One region of the Pseudoalteromonas sp. XMcav1-K genome, then DNA from elsewhere that is predicted to be linked to it. Evidence: predicted binding sites of a transcription regulator. Region 1 holds the regulator's gene; the other holds the start of a gene.
The links. Region 1 encodes MetJ, which represses methionine synthesis genes. Its sites were predicted from a motif close to TAGACGTCTAGACGTCTA; they were not measured.
Positions count from the first base shown of each region.

Region 2: metE (5-methyltetrahydropteroyltriglutamate--homocysteine S-methyltransferase) is a predicted target of MetJ. The motif match lies at 3,223-3,240, and genes of this name have one in related genera.

Region 1 covers NZ_JBIPJE010000032.1:10,170-18,373, forward strand. Annotated here, with positions in the region: gene metL (bifunctional aspartate kinase/homoserine dehydrogenase II) at 58-2,394, opposite strand; gene metB (cystathionine gamma-synthase) at 2,403-3,623, opposite strand; gene metJ (met regulon transcriptional regulator MetJ) at 3,814-4,137, shown strand; gene ACHSBP_RS05085 (malic enzyme-like NAD(P)-binding protein) at 4,184-5,425, opposite strand; gene rpmE (50S ribosomal protein L31) at 5,825-6,040, opposite strand; gene priA (primosomal protein N') at 6,252-8,204, shown strand, end outside.
Region 2 covers NZ_JBIPJE010000043.1:72,060-80,263, forward strand. Annotated here, with positions in the region: gene ACHSBP_RS10620 (TIGR01777 family oxidoreductase) at 1-897, opposite strand; gene ACHSBP_RS10625 (AI-2E family transporter) at 987-2,036, shown strand; gene ACHSBP_RS10630 (LysR family transcriptional regulator) at 2,071-2,955, opposite strand; gene metE (5-methyltetrahydropteroyltriglutamate--homocysteine S-methyltransferase) at 3,260-5,530, shown strand; gene ACHSBP_RS10640 (GGDEF domain-containing protein) at 5,565-7,937, opposite strand; gene ACHSBP_RS10645 (collagenase) at 8,025-8,204, opposite strand, start outside.

The DNA of each region.
Region 1 (8,204 bases):
TATAAATTAAAAAAGCCGCTAACACTGTTAGCGGCTTTTTAATATTAATTATCCTGATTACTCTGATAGTTTATGGCAGAGCCAATATAAATCAGAATGCACTCCCGCAGCGGTAACTTCACGCCCTGCTCCAGGTCCTTGAATAATCAATGCGTTGTCAGCATACCAAACACTATTGATCACAAAAATGTTATCGCCCGGAGTTAGTGTTGCAACCGCAGCTGACGGAGCAACAGCTTTTAACCCTACTTTTGCCGTAATAGGTGAGGTTGTGGTATCAAGCTCAGCCACGTACCTAAGCGTATTACCTTCTCTTTGTGCATCTAGAGCGAGCTCTTCCACAAATGTATCAAGTGACTCACGTTTTGCTAATGCATCTTGCCAAGGCCCTTCGGCAAGCTCTCCTGGCATCCACGCCGATAACTCAATATCGTCTAATTCAAGTGATAAACCAAGCTCTCTTGCCAAAATAAGTAACTTTCTTTGTACGTCACGGCCAGAAAGATCTTCACGCGGATCAGGTTCGGTAAAGCCCAGCTCTCGCGCTTGCTCAACTAAATCTGAGAACTTTTTATCGAGCGAATAATTTGCCCCTAACCAAGACAATGTGCCCGAGAACACACCACTAATTTTAGTGATTTTATCGCCTGAGTTTTGCAGGTCTTTTAAAGCAAAATTAATTGGTAAACCGGCGCCTACACTTGTGTTGTAACGCCACAGTAAATTTTTCTCTGTCTGCAAGCGACGTAAATTTTCATACCAAGTTAGCTCTGCGGTGCCCGCGTATTTATTTGCTGAAATAATATGACAATCGTGCAACGCAAATTCAGGGTATAACTTACTAAACGATTCACTTGCCGTGATATCAATCACTACTTTATGGCCATAATCAAGCTCTTTAATAAACTCGATAATCTGCTCAGGTGACGACACTTTTGCATTATTTTTGAAGTTTGCACTGGCTGTTGCCAGCTCTATACCCTGGCCATTTAACAAACTCGTACTTGAGCGTAATAAACCTACCAACTTAACTGGTAACAAGGTATTTAGACGCGCTAACTGGTCATTAAGCTGTGATAAAAACACCTCTCCAACATTACCAATACCCGCCACAATCACAGCTAATTCTTGTTTAGCGGTGATCAATTCTTCATGTAATAATGACAGCGTATCGCTTTCAAGCAACTGGTCGCCAAGTAAAATAGCAAAGCCATTTTGACTCCACGCACCACGTAATGTCATGCTTTGCTTCTCTAATAATGCTTTTGCACTTTCAAGTAACTGCGATTCACTGCCGGCCTCACTCACGATTGCCACACCAGAGACATTCGATTCAATAAGCACCGCATCTTGTAAATAATATGACGCAACTTGCTCGCCAAACTGACTTGGTACAAGCAGTAACGTATTTCCCTCTACCTCAAGCGGCTGAAGCGGATGCTGCAGAATAATGCTTAACTCTCGAATGCTATCTTTATTGTTATGAGTAAGTTGAAATACATCAACACTGGCTAGTGTCGTTAAAAAACGTTTTGCTTTCGCTTGTTCGTTAGCAACCACTTGCGTGCCATCACTATGGCTATCGTAGCTACTGCGAACGACTAATTTAATATCGCTGTCTTTTAATGGTGTAAGCGTTTTAGCGTGCAATACAGGGTTACCTAATCGCGCGAGTTGTTGCGCTTGCTGCTGGCTAATTTTATTGTATTTAACCGCCTTCTCTACTTTACGTGGGTCGGTACTGTAAACGCCTTGAGTATCTGTCCAAATTGTAACACTGCTGGCATTGATATATTTACCAAGCAAAGTCGCACTGTAATCGCTACCATTACGGCCTAGCGTCACCGTGTTACCCACTTCGTCACTTGCGATAAATCCTGTCACCACATTAAGTTGGTCGCTCTTTAATGCCTGGCAGCGTGCAGTATTTTCTTGATGCTTAAGATTATTTTGTGCAACAACAAATAGCTTTCGGCTATCAAAGTGAGTCGCAGCAACCCCTTGCTTATTTAAATAATGCGCAAGTAAACGGGCAGACCACAGCTCACCGTGAGCAAGCAACCACGCCTGCTCTAACTCTGCACAGCCAGCACGTTGAGAGATTGCATTAATATCGTCAATAAAGTGAGCATACACTTCACTTTTATCACCTAATAATTCAGAAACCAGTGCGCATTGGTGATCTTTTAGTAACGCAATTACCTCACCAACACCTTTATGATCTTGATTGTGATAACACGACCACAAGCGCACAAGCGTATCGGTCGTTTTACCTGCAGCAGATACAACTATGGCATCGCCATACGCTAGTTGCTGACAAATATTGGCAACTGCATGGTAGCGCTTGGCACTGCTTAGGCTTGACCCACCAAATTTATATACTTGTTTTGTCATTTAAGTAATCACCACAATGCAGGTCGTGCAGCGCAGCATTGAGTGCTTTTTTCTCCACCAGCAGCGACGTCTTTGTTAATTGTTTTTGCGAATGCTTGTTCAAGATCTGCGATTAAATCTTCAACATCTTCAATACCAACAGAAATACGAATTAACGTATCGTTAACGCCTGCTTTAATTCGTGCTTCAGGCGCCATGCCGGCGTGTGTCATGGTAGCTGGGTGACAAATTAAGCTCTCTACACCACCAAGTGATTCAGCGAGGCTAAACTGTTCTACACTGGTTAAAAATTTAGCCGTATCTTCAATTGTGCCTTTAATACTAAAGCTCACCATGCCACCAAAACCTTTTTGCTGTGCTTTTGCTAAGTCATGTTGTGGATGATTTTTAAGACCTGGGTAATAAACTTTCTCTACATGCTCACAGGTTTCTAAGTAACGTGCGATGGCAAATGCGTTTTCTTGGTGCTGTTTAATACGCACATTTAAAGTACGAATACCACGCAGCGTTAAATACGCATCAAATGGCGCACCTGTAATGCCAATATTATTTGCCCACCAAGCAAGCTCTTCACCTAACTCCGCAGTGCGGGTAATAACCACGCCACCGACAACATCTGAGTGGCCATTGATGTATTTTGTGGTTGAGTGGATAACAATATCTACACCAAATGAAATTGGGTTTTGTAATGCTGGAGATAAAAACGTGTTGTCAGCTCCTACTAACGCCCCTACGGAGTGAGAAACTTCCACTACTTTAGCAATGTCAGTTAAACGTAAAACTGGGTTACTTGGCGTTTCAATCCACACTAGCTTAGGTTTAATTGCTTTAATCTGCTCGTAGCAAGACGCTTGTGTAAAGTCGACAACCGCTACTTTTAATAAACCGCGTTTTTCCAAGCTCGTGAATAAACGGTAACTACCGCCATAGCAATCATGAGGAATTAAAATAGTATCTTCTGGTGTTAAGATTTGTGTGCATAAGTGAACAGCAGCCATACCTGTTGCAGTTACAATACCCTTTTCACCGCCTTCTAGCTTAGCAAGCGTATCAGCCAAAATATCACGATTAGGATTGCCGCTACGGCCATAATCATAATCACGCTTTTTATCAAAATCGGCGAACGAATAAGTCGTCGATAAATATAACGGTGGAACAACCGCACCATGATGCTTATCTGCGGTAATGCCATTGCGAACAGCAAGGGTTGTTTGTTTGTTCTGCTTCATAACTCTGCCACTTAGATGTTTAGACGTCTAAAAGGTTAAACCACCAAACAATGGAAGTCAAAACTTTTACACGTCTATATAGCCAAATAAATGATATTTGACTATATATTTTAAAACGATAAAATTTTGCCTCTTAATATACAGGCTATCGTCAAAATTAAATCGTAACAGATATAGGCTAGTACACTTTATGGCAACTGAATGGAACGGTGAATATATTCACCCATATGCAGAACACGGTAAAAAATCAGAACAAGTGAAAAAAATTACCGTATCTATCCCACTTAACGTATTGAAAGTACTGACAGACGAGCGCACTCGTAGACAAGTAAATAACTTACGTCATGCAACCAATAGCGAACTACTGTGTGAAGCATTTTTGCATGCGTTTACTGGTCAGCCATTGCCTGACGATGAAGATCTGAGAAAAGATAACCCTGAGCATATTCCGCAAAGGGTAAAAGAAATTCTTGCTGAACGCGGCTTACCGGTTCCAGAGCTTGAAGATGAATAAAAAAAACCTCAGCAATTGCTGAGGTTTTTTTTTGCTTTTAATCAAGTTAAAGCATGTAGTTTTCTGGTATTTCAATCTGCGCAACGCCTGACTCAACCGCGGCTTCTGCAACAGCACGCGCTACACGCGGAAGTAAACGTGGGTCCATTGGCTTAGGAATGATGTAATCTTTACCAAATTCAAGATTTGATTCACCAGACGCTGACAATACCTCTTGCGGTACTGGCTCTTTAGCAATTTCGCGAATCGCATTTACCGCCGCAATTTTCATTTCGTCATTAATCGCTGTTGCGCGCACATCAAGCGCACCACGGAAAATAAACGGGAAGCATAATACGTTATTAACTTGGTTAGGGTAATCTGAACGACCTGTAGCCATAATTAAATCATTGCGCGCAGCATTCGCCACTTCCGGTTTAATTTCAGGATCAGGGTTAGAACACGCAAATACCACTGGCTTATCTGCCATTAATTTTAGATCTTCAGGAGCAAGTAAGTCAGGACCTGAAACACCCACAAATACGTCAGCTTCTTCAATAACATCTTGTAAGGTGCGCTTATCTGTATTATTCGCAAACAACATTTTGTATTCATTTAGGTCATCACGACGCGTATGAATAACCCCTTTTCGATCAAGCATGTAAATGTGCTCACGTTGTGCACCACATTTAATTAATAGCTCCATACACGCAATTGCTGCTGCACCTGCACCTAAACATACAATTAATGCATCTTTTAACTTTTTACCTTGGATCTCTAACGCATTCAGCATGCCCGCCGCGGTTACAATCGCGGTACCGTGTTGGTCATCATGAAATACTGGCACACTACAACGTTCAATAAGCGCTTTTTCAATTTCAAAACACTCTGGCGCTTTAATATCTTCCAGGTTAATACCACCAAAAGTATCTGCAATATTTTCTACAGTATTAATAAAGTCTTCGGTAGTACGGTGCTTAACTTCAATATCAATTGAATCTAAACCAGCAAAACGCTTAAATAATAACGCCTTGCCTTCCATAACTGGTTTTGATGCAAGCGGTCCTAAATTACCTAAACCTAAAATTGCAGTACCGTTTGAGATAACAGCGACCATATTACCCTTTGCAGTATATTTATATGCATTGTTCGGATCTGCTGCGATCTCACGAACCGGTTCAGCAACACCAGGACTATAAGCTAATGCAAGATCATTAACTGTCTCTGCTGGTTTGGTTAATTCGATGCTGATTTTTCCAGGAACGGGTTCAGAATGGTATTGTAGCGCTTTTTCTCTTATGTCAGACATGCGTGCCTTATCCTACGATGTTAAAAGTGAGAGATACTGGTTTAATAGTACGGCATTTAGAGTAAATAGAAGTTAAATGCGGTTATATCTTAACCTAAGACCATAGTTGAATTTACAACAATAGGCTTGTGGATATTTTCTGCTAAATCATTACCAGATTGAAGTTAATTCAGATCCGACCAGATTCACAGCCATCTATTTTTTACACTCGACAGATACTATTTTGCCAACAGATAGTAAAAATAATGAATATTGAAGCTATCTATAATCCAGTATATAGCCATCTATTTAGAATAAAAAGACATAGAAAAACCATATAACATGACAAAAATTCATATTAAATTTTAGATACAAAAAAAAGCACCCTTAGGTGCTTTTTTGAAAGAACTAAAATAGCTCTTATTTTTTGCTTGAAAGCGCGCCAAAACGCTTGTTGAAGCGATCAACACGACCACCTGTATCAAGCACTTTTTGCTTACCAGTGTAGAACGGGTGACACTCTGAACAAACATCTAAGTGAATGTCTTTACAAAGAGTTGAACGCGTTTCGAATTTGTTACCACAAGAACAAGTAGCATTGATTGCTTCGTACTTAGGGTGGATACCTTCTTTCATAGTAAACCTCTAATTAGGCCGCATCGCTCTCCAAACCCGAAGTCTGGCACCATACGTTGTTAAACAAAAATATATAGGGCGCGAATTCTAGCCAACTAACATGCCAATAGCAAGATCTTTAACCATCTTCAGATAAATTTTGTTTAACACTAGCCGCAAACACAATGCCATGATTTAATTTCCACAAATACGCTCTAAAAATAAAAGTTGAATGACTACGCCTGTTGTTGCAGAAATTGCCTTAAATGTACCGCTTTACCGTAACTTTGATTACCTCGTTGAACCTCAGTTTCAAACTCATATTGCGGTGGGTTGTCGTGTTGCAGTTCAATTTGGTCGTCAGCAACTTGTCGGCATTGTTGTTGCGTTAAAATCAAATAGTGAATTTCTCGATAAATTAAAACCTATTTCACGTTTAATTGATAACAACGCGATTATTGATCGCCATATGATCAGCCTTATCGAATTTGCGAGTCATTATTACCAAAACCCGCTTGGAGAGTGCTACCAAGTTGCACTACCAACTTTGTTAAACAAAGGCGAAGCAGTTGATAAGTCTGCAGTGCCTATCATTAAACTGATCGATGAAAATACATCAGTGAATGGTAAAAAACAGCGCCAACTAATCGAGCATTTAGTTGATTCGGGCAGTACGCCAGTTACCGAATTGAGTGCGCTCGGGTTTAGTAGTGCAACCGTTAAATCACTGCTGGAAAAAGCGATTATTGAGAAAACGGTTGAATACAATCGTGATTGGCAATCAAAACCTCTCGCAATCGACGATAAACCCAAACTTAAGCGTGAACAAGCCATTGCACTTGCAGCAATTAATCAAGCTACAGGCTATACCTGCTATTTGCTTGAAGGTGTAACTGGTAGCGGAAAAACAGAAGTTTATCTACAAGCTTTGGAAAAGCCATTGCAACAAGGTAAACAAGCGTTAGTACTGGTACCCGAAATTGGCTTAACGCCACAAACCGTCAACCGCTTTCGCAGACGCTTTCCTAATGTGCCTATTATGCTTTGGCACTCTGCAATGACGGATAATGAACGCCTATCAACTTGGCGTGCAGCACAAACTCAAAGCGCTGCCATTGTAATTGGCACCCGCTCTAGTGTGTTTTTACCATTTGCCAAACTCGCGATGATTATTGTTGATGAAGAGCACGACTTGTCATTTAAACAGCAAGATTCACTGCGCTACCACGCCCGTGATTTAGCTTGCTTTCGCGCTGCTAAACTAGCGATTCCATTAATCTTGGGCAGTGCAACACCGTCGCTTGAAACGATTCATAATGCCACAAATCATAAGTACCAACTGCTTACATTAACTGAGCGAGCACAAACACAAAGCGATAATCAGTATGTGCTACTTGATATGCGAGGGCAGCATCAACAGTCAGGTCTTGCACTTGCAACGCTTGATTACATCAAAAAAGAGCTTACGAAAGGTAAGCAAGTTATGGTGTTTTTAAATCGCAGAGGTTTTTCGCCTAGTCTTATTTGCCACGAATGTGGCTGGTTAAGTCAATGCCAACGCTGTAGCGCCAATGCCACCTATCACAAACATATTCGCAATTTAATTTGCCATCATTGCGGAGCGCAAGAGCATGTGCCAACACAATGTCCAAGTTGCGGTAGTACGCAAATTATCCCCGCAGGACAAGGTACAGAACAAGTTGCTGAGTTTTTAGCTGAAAGCTTTCCCGACACCCCAATCACCCGAGTTGACCGCGATTCAACCCGTAAAAAAGGCAGTTTAGAAAGCGCACTGCACGACATAAACAAAGGCGAACCGCGGATTTTAATTGGCACCCAAATGCTTGCTAAAGGACATCATTTTAGTGAGGTGTCGCTAGTCGTCATTATGGACGTAGATAGCGGACTCTACTCTTACGATTTTCGCGCTACAGAGCACCTAGCCCAATTAATTACCCAAGTTTCAGGTCGCGCAGGGCGTAGCGGTGAAGCCGGCACGGTATTACTCCAAACACATTTTCCAGAACATCCGCTATTACAAGACCTAATCAATAATGGCTACCAAGACTTCTCCCGTTATGCTTTGCGTGAACGTGAAGAAACCTTGCTACCCCCCTACACTAGTCTTGCAATCATTCGTTGCGAATCGCACAAGCTAAACGACATTAATAATTTTTTGTACGAC
Region 2 (8,204 bases), on a different contig from region 1:
TTATCGCCCACCTAATATATTTTCAAGGGCAGGTTTTAAATGTGGAAAATGAAATTTAAAATCTGCGTCTTGCAGCGCTTTTGGCTTAACCGCTTGACCAAATACTAGTAAATCAGCCATCTCACCAAACATTAATCGCAATACAAATTCAGGCATTCTAAAAAAGTTAGGCTTTTCTAACGTTTCACTCAAACTTTCGGAGAATTGATTATTCGAAACCGGATTAGGCGCCGTTGCGTTAAACACACCGTTTAGCGATTTGTTTTCGATTAAAAACAGAATAATGTTTACCATGTCGTTAATGTGGATCCACGACATTTGCTGTGTACCATCTGCAATAGGGCCGCCTAGGCAAAACTGAAATGGTGGTACCATTTTTTTCAGTGCGCCACCGTGTTTTGCCAGCACCACACCGGTGCGCAAAATACATACGCGAGTTTTATCCGATTGCGCTTTTTTGGCAAGCGTTTCCCACTGTTTACAAAGGTAGTGACTGTATTCATTAAAAGGTTGGTTATGCTGTTCATCAACCGACTCGGTTTGCCTGCCGTAATAGCCTATCGCACTGCCCGAGATAAAAGTATGTGGTGGGTTATCTGCTGCGTTAATTTTGTCGGTGATTTGTTCAGTAATGTGCCAGCGGCTAGATTCAATTTTTTGTTTTTGCGCTTTGCTCCAGCGTTTATCGGCTATCGGTTCGCCGGCAAGATTAATCACAATATCAAGCTGGTTAAAGTCAATATCCTCTAGGGTTTCAAACGCATTTACATGGTGTCCCAAAATGGTAAACGCTTTTTCTTTTTTGCGGGTAAGCACCATTAACTTATGATGGTTTGCTAAGTGCTTACACAAGTGTGAGCCAATTAGGCCTGTGGCCCCAGTGATTAAAATATTCATAGATAAATCAAATAGCTTCCTATTTGCCACGCTTATAATGTAGCATAGCGCTAATTAGAACAAAGTGATAATACGAACTAAGGATAGCTATGGTTCAGCCCAATTTTACTGGTGCCAGTAAAAGTTTATTGATTTTTGCGGCCTTAATCGTTGTTTTAGCCGGCTTGAAATTAGCAAGCGCAATTGTCGTTCCGTTTTTACTCTCCGTATTTATTGCCATTATTTGTAGTCCGTTGATTAATTTAATGGGACGTTATCGCGTACCAAAAGGCGCAGCAATTACACTGGTTATTTTACTAATTATGTTAATTGTGGTCAGTCTGGCAGGGCTTGTTGGTCAATCGGTTAATGGCTTTTCGCAAAATGTTCCCGTGTATAAAGAGCAATTACAAACCGAGTTCTCAGGCTTATTAACCATGTTGGCTGAGTATAATATTTTGATCGATAAAGATCGCATTATGTCGTTTTTAGATCCCGGCAAACTTATCGATCTTGCGGCGAATACACTCGCGGGCGTTGGTGGCGTAATGGCTGACTTGTTTTTAATTATTTTAACCGTCGTATTTATGCTTGTTGAAGCGCCTTACATTGGTAAAAAAGTGCATTTAGCCCTTGATGATCCCGATATGAAGCAAAAACAAATCGACCTATTTTTAGACTCGGTTAATTCGTATCTCGCTATCAAAACACTGGTTAGTTTAGCGACCGGTGTTTTGGTTACGGTAATGCTTTGGGCATTTGGCATCGACTATTTTATTTTGTGGGGCGTCTTGGCGTTTTTCTTAAATTATATTCCTAATATTGGTTCTATCATTGCGGCAATTCCGGCGGTATTACTTGCTGTTGTACTGCAAGGGCCTGGCGTTGCAGGTTTAATTGGCATTGGTTACATGGCAATTAACACCGTAATGGGCAATATGATTGAGCCACGCTTTATGGGTAAAGGTTTAGGCTTATCACCACTTGTCGTGTTTTTATCATTATTGTTTTGGGGCTGGTTACTTGGCACGGTTGGCATGTTGCTGTCTGTACCGCTTACCATGGTTGTGAAAATTGCCCTTGAAAACAGTGAAGAAGGGCGCTGGCTTGCAATGTTATTAAGTGGCGAAGAGCAAATTAATGAAGAACTAGAAAGCTAATTTGTAGTTAAATAGTTAAAAGGGTTAGCATTTGCTAACCCTTTTTTTGTTTACAGGTATTTAAAAAGTGACGATAAACTGGATTGTCGCTCATGGTTTTTTTCATCGCTAAATACATCGGGCGTGATAAACCAAGCGCACCTAGTGGGATTGACTTAATTAATCCTTGGCTTTCATAAGGGGTTACTAACCAATCTGGTAAAGCGGCAACACCCATACCGGCGCTTACAAGCTGAAAAATAAGCAAGCCTTGATCGACAGTTTTTAAGGTGCCATCGAAACGCGCATTTTGAATAAAGTGCTTAAAAATATCTTGTCTTTCGCGTGGGATCGGATACGAAATAATCGTTTCGTCTTTTAAATCAAGCGCGGTTACATACGCTTTTTTAGCTAGCGGATGATCTGGGCTGACAATTAGCTTTAACTTAAAATCAAATAAATGTGCGAACTCAAGGCGCTCTGTTTCACGAATATCCGAAGTAAGTACTAAATCCAACTCATCGTTTAACAGCTCCGGAATGGCGTCGTAGCTAAAACCTCGCTCGTAATCCACCTTAATATCCGGCCAAAAGTTGTTAAATTCTTTAATTGTTGGCAATAACCAATGAAAACACGCATGGCATTCAACGCTTAAACGCAATTGCGAGATAGGTTGGTTTAAGCTCTCTTTTAATCTGCATTTGGTTGCTTCCACTTTTGGCAGTACGTCATTAGCAAGCTCTAACAACAACATACCTTGTGGGGTAAAACGTACGGGGTGTGTTTTACGCTCAAACAACTGGCAATCGAGTTTGTTTTCTAAATCTTTGATTTGGTGAGATAAAGCAGATTGCGTTAAAAAAAGCTCTCGTGCGGTATTAACCAAAGACCCTGTCTCTTTAAGGGTTGCGATGGTTTTAAGGTGTTTTACATCAATCATCTTTAGGAATACTCATATTAAACTTGAACGACCGTGAGAGAGATTTGATACTAGCTGTTTATTTTTCATGTTTCAATGTTGATTTGTACATATCGCCGTCATTTTAATAATAAATTTCTATTTTATATATATGTATAAATTATGATAACGCTGTCAATTGGTGTTTGGCTTATATGGAAAAATTTGATTTTCTATTTTGTATTAATTTATTTCAAGTTAAATTGGAAAAACTTGCGATTTTGTTGAATTAAATTTACCACTAATATTTAGCCATCTAAACGTCTTAAATAAAAAGGATACCAAGATGGCAATTACAATTCACAACTTAGGTTTTCCCCGTATCGGGAAAAAGCGCGAACTTAAAAAGGCGGTTGAGGCCTATTGGCGAAATGAGAGTTCACTCAAAGAATTGCAAGAGCAAGGACAAGCAATTCGCAAAGACAATTGGCAATTACAGCAAAGCCAAGGTGTTGAGTTGTTGCCTGTAGGGGATTTTGCATGGTACGACCATGTACTTAGTACCTCTTTGCTGTTCGGCGTGGTACCAAGGCGTCACCAAAATGAAACACAAACGGTAGATTTAGACACCTTATTTCGCATTGGGCGCGGCAGAGCACCGTCTGGTTGTGCATGCGCTGCAAGTGAAATGACCAAGTGGTTTAATACCAACTATCACTACATCGTACCTGAACTGACTGAAAATCAAACATTTGAAATTAGCTTTACAGAGCTGTTTGATCAGGTAAAAGAAGCGCAAGCGCTCGGTCATCAGGTGAAACCTATGTTGGTTGGTCCGGTAACTTATTTGCATTTGGCAAAAACTGTCGGCGAATTTGATAAGTTGGCCCTGCTGCCACGTCTACTGACAGCGTATCAACATGTATTGAGTAAATTAGCTGATTTAGGTGTTGAATGGGTGCAAATAGATGAGCCTATTTTAGCGTTAGAACTAACACCAGAATACCTATATGCGCTCACAGCCAGTTTTAATAAACTGCAAGGACAAGGTGTAAAGCTGCTGCTGGCAACGTATTTTGGTTCAGTAGAAAATTACCTAGATGATATTGCAGCGTACCCAGTAGACGGCGTGCATTTTGATTTGGTTGCCGAAGCGCAAGATATAGATAACATTAACGAGCGCATAGCTAAAGATAAAGTATTGTCTTTAGGTGTTATCAACGGCCGTAATATTTGGAAAACGGATCTCGAAGCGGTTTTCAACCAAATACAATCGGTGGTTTCATCACGTGAGCATGTTTGGTTAGCGCCTTCGTGTTCGTTGTTGCATACGCCTGTTGATTTAGCCTTAGAAACAACGCTTGATGGTGAAATTAAATCCTGGCTTGCATTTGCAAAACAAAAAGGGCACGAATTATCGTTATTGAAACAGGCCTTGCTGTCGGGGGATATAACTTCGCTCATTGATTATTCAGCGCCAGTGAAAGCGCGTGCTAAATCGCTTCGTGTAAACGATGCCGCAGTGAAGTTACGCCTTGATAGCCTAACCAAGCAAGATGGTGAGCGTACGAGCCCTTTTGCTAAACGTCAGTTGGTTCAAAAGCAAGCGCTTGGTTTACCTATTTTACCAACGACTACTATTGGCTCTTTCCCGCAAACAACGGCTATCCGTAAGGCGCGTCGCGATTTTAAAGCCGGGAATATTAGCGAAGCCGATTACACGGCTCAAATGCAAAATGAGATTTCTTATGCCGTAGCACAGCAAGAAGCTGTTGACCTCGATGTGCTAGTTCACGGCGAAGCAGAGCGTAACGATATGGTGGAGTATTTTGGTGAATTGCTCGAAGGCTTTGCCTTTACACAATTTGGCTGGGTGCAATCGTATGGCTCACGCTGTGTTAAACCACCGATTATTTGGGGCGATATTAGCCGTAAACACCCGATGACGGTTAACTGGACCGAATATGCACAATCACTCACTAACAAACAGATGAAAGGCATGTTAACAGGCCCTGTAACGATTTTGTTTTGGTCATTTATCCGCGATGATCTAGCAAAACCAATCATTGCCAATCAAATAGCGCTGGCGCTGCGCGACGAAGTGGTTGATTTAGAAAAAGCGGGCATAAACATTATTCAAATTGATGAACCTGCATTTCGTGAAGGGTTGCCTTTAAAAGCATCAAAGTGGCAAGACTATTTAAACTGGGCGGCGTATGCGTTTCGTGTATCGGCATCTGGCGTAAGCGACAGCACGCAAATTCATACCCATATGTGTTATGCCGAATTTAACGATATTATCGCGGCGATTGCCGATATGGATGCAGACGTAATTACCATTGAAACGTCGCGTTCAAATATGGAATTGCTTAACGCATTTGAAGATTTTGATTATCCAAATGAGATAGGGCCTGGCGTTTACGATATTCACAGCCCGAATATTCCAGAGGTAACCTGGATTAAACAGTTGATGAAAGAGGCAGCGAAGAAAGTGCCGGTGGAGCGCCTTTGGATAAATCCAGATTGCGGTTTAAAAACCCGTGGCTGGCAAGAAACCCAAGCAGCACTTAAAAACATGGTAACCGCAGCAAAAGAGCTCAGACAAGAACTCGCTTAAGTCACGTGTGATATGTAGGAAAACTGAGTTTGGATTAACTCAGTTTTCCTGTGGTTAAAAAGGTAAAAGCTTGTTTTGCAGGCATAGGTTTTGCTACCAAAAAGCCTTGGCCATATTGGCATTTAGTTTGTTTCAGCACATCGAGCTGAGTTTGAGTTTCAATTCCTTCAGCTACCACGTCAAATTCAAGGGCGCTGGCAAGCGTTAAAATAGCATCAACCAATGGGTGGTTTTCGCCGCAGTTAAGATTATCAATAAAGCTTTTATCAATTTTTAAAATATGAATAGGTAATTGATGCAAATAACCGAGCGCCGAATAACCCGTACCAAAGTCATCTAAACACAGTTTTACGCCGCAGGTTTTCAGCTTTTCAATTATTTCTGTCGCAAGGGAAAGATTTTCAATTAGCCCCGATTCAGTAATTTCAATGCATAAACTGCCTAACGGTAGTTTGTACTCAAAGTAAAGGCGCTGAATAAAATCAGCAAACTCTAACGTTGAGAAATGCTTAGATGACACATTTACGGTCACTTTAAAGTCTTCAGGTAATGTGCCGTGCCAAAGGCGTAATTGTTTTGCCGCAAGTTCTAAAATATGTAAATCAAGGGCGAGGATTTGTCCGGTTTCTTCTGCTAGTGGAATAAAATCAGCAGGTGAAATAAACCCACGCTCGGGGTGATGCCAACGCACTAACGCTTCAAAACCAATGATTTCGCCCGTTTGAATGGTAAAAATAGGCTGATAGAAAAGCGCAAACTCATGTTTGTTCATACCACTTTGAATATCGCTTTCTAACAGTGCTGCGCCTTTTAGTTTTTGTCGCATGGTGTCGTTAAAAAACTGTACTTTGCCACGACCAAGTGATTTTGCTTGATACATTGCCGCATCGGCGCGTTGTAAAATTTTATAGGCTTCGTCGGTGTCTTTGTTGGCAAAGGCAACACCAATGCTGGTCGATGCTTGCAGTAAATGGTCATCAATTAAAATAGGATCTTTCAGCGCGAGCTTTATGCGCTCAATTACAGGTGTAACGTCTTCAGCGCCAAAAATATCACACAGTAAAATAGCAAACTCGTCGCCACCTAAGCGTGCAAAGGTATCGGTTTCGCGAATACATTGACCAATAATGTTGCAGATCTTAACTAAAAATTTATCCCCGACTTGATGGCCTAAAGTATCGTTAATCATTTTAAAACGATCAAAGTCTAAATAGAGCAGGGCATGAATTTTAGGGTTGTTACTGCGGCCAAGTGCGTTAATCGCAAGGGTTAAATGGTCAATTAACAATGCGCGGTTGGCAATGCCTGTAAGTTCGTCATGCATTACTTTGTGCTGCAATGCTTGCTCGGCAAAAACGCGATTAATCACAAGGCGAATTTGTTGGCTAATATAAGTTAATAAGTCTTTGTCGTGCTCGGTGTAGCTAACGCTGTGGTTGTAACTCTGCACTACAATAATGCCCGATAGCTCGTCGTTTAATTCAAACGGTACACCAAGCCAAGAATTAGGCTGTGCACCAATTAAATCAAAGTCACCGTTATCAATATGGCGTTGGTATTCATCGCCATTGATTAGCACGGCTTGTTGCTTATTGATGGCATAAACCGATGCGGTTTTTTGTATTTGCGCATTGCTAAAGCGTTTTAACGTAATACGCTCTACGCCATGCTCAATAATGTAAGGAATTTCTAAGCCTCGGGTTTGTTTATTGTAATAGCCAATAAACAGATTTTCGGCGGGCAGTAAGGTTTTAACAATGTCGTGCAGGCCAGTATAAAAACTATCCATGGTCTGCGAATCTGAACTTAAGTTAGCAATTTGCAACATGCCTTTTTCAAGCAGCTGTGCGTAGTTAAGCTGATTAATAGTATCGGTAAGATTGGCAACCGTTTTGCACTGGTCAATTTTAGCGCTAAGCATTGACGCAACGGTTGTTAAAATACTTAAATGATCGGCAGTGTAGTAGTCTTTCTCAGGGTGTTCGCAATCAATTACGCCAAGCACTTGGCCGTCGTAAACTAGTGGTACACATATTTCCGAAAGCACGTTGCCGCTAATATCTAAGTAACGCTTGTCTTGTGATACGTCGCTAATAATTTCGGCGCAGCCGGTTTCAAACACATGGCCGCAAATACCTTCTGAAATCGAAATTGCGAGCTGTTCGTTTTCAATATCATTGTGTTTATGAATGGATGAAACTTGGTTGAGTATTTGCTTTTCTAAATCGGCGATAAAAATGGAGCACTCATCAAAACCGAGGCGTTTAACTACTTGATGCGTTACGTAGTCGTAGAGCTCGTCGAGATCAACAATACGAATGAGCGACGAGGCAAACTCGTTAATAATACTTAACTGATTAGCTCTGGTGGTAATTGCGTCTACATTGTCGCCCGATGAATACTGCATAAAAGCGCTTGCTAGCCGTGTGTTATTAGAAATTAACACAAATGTAACTCAGCAAGCACTTTTGCTCAATAAAAGTTTGTTTTGCCTTTATAAAATATGATTATGCTCGGCGTTAATTTTAAGCGTTTTAGGCATTAAATAATCGCGATATAAATAACGATATAGTCTATTTGGCTTTTCTTTCTGCGCCGCGTCTTGGTGTGGATTAGTTTGCTTATAGCTTGCTAAATAGTGTGCGAACTTATCGCTGTGTTTAGCCACTAAACT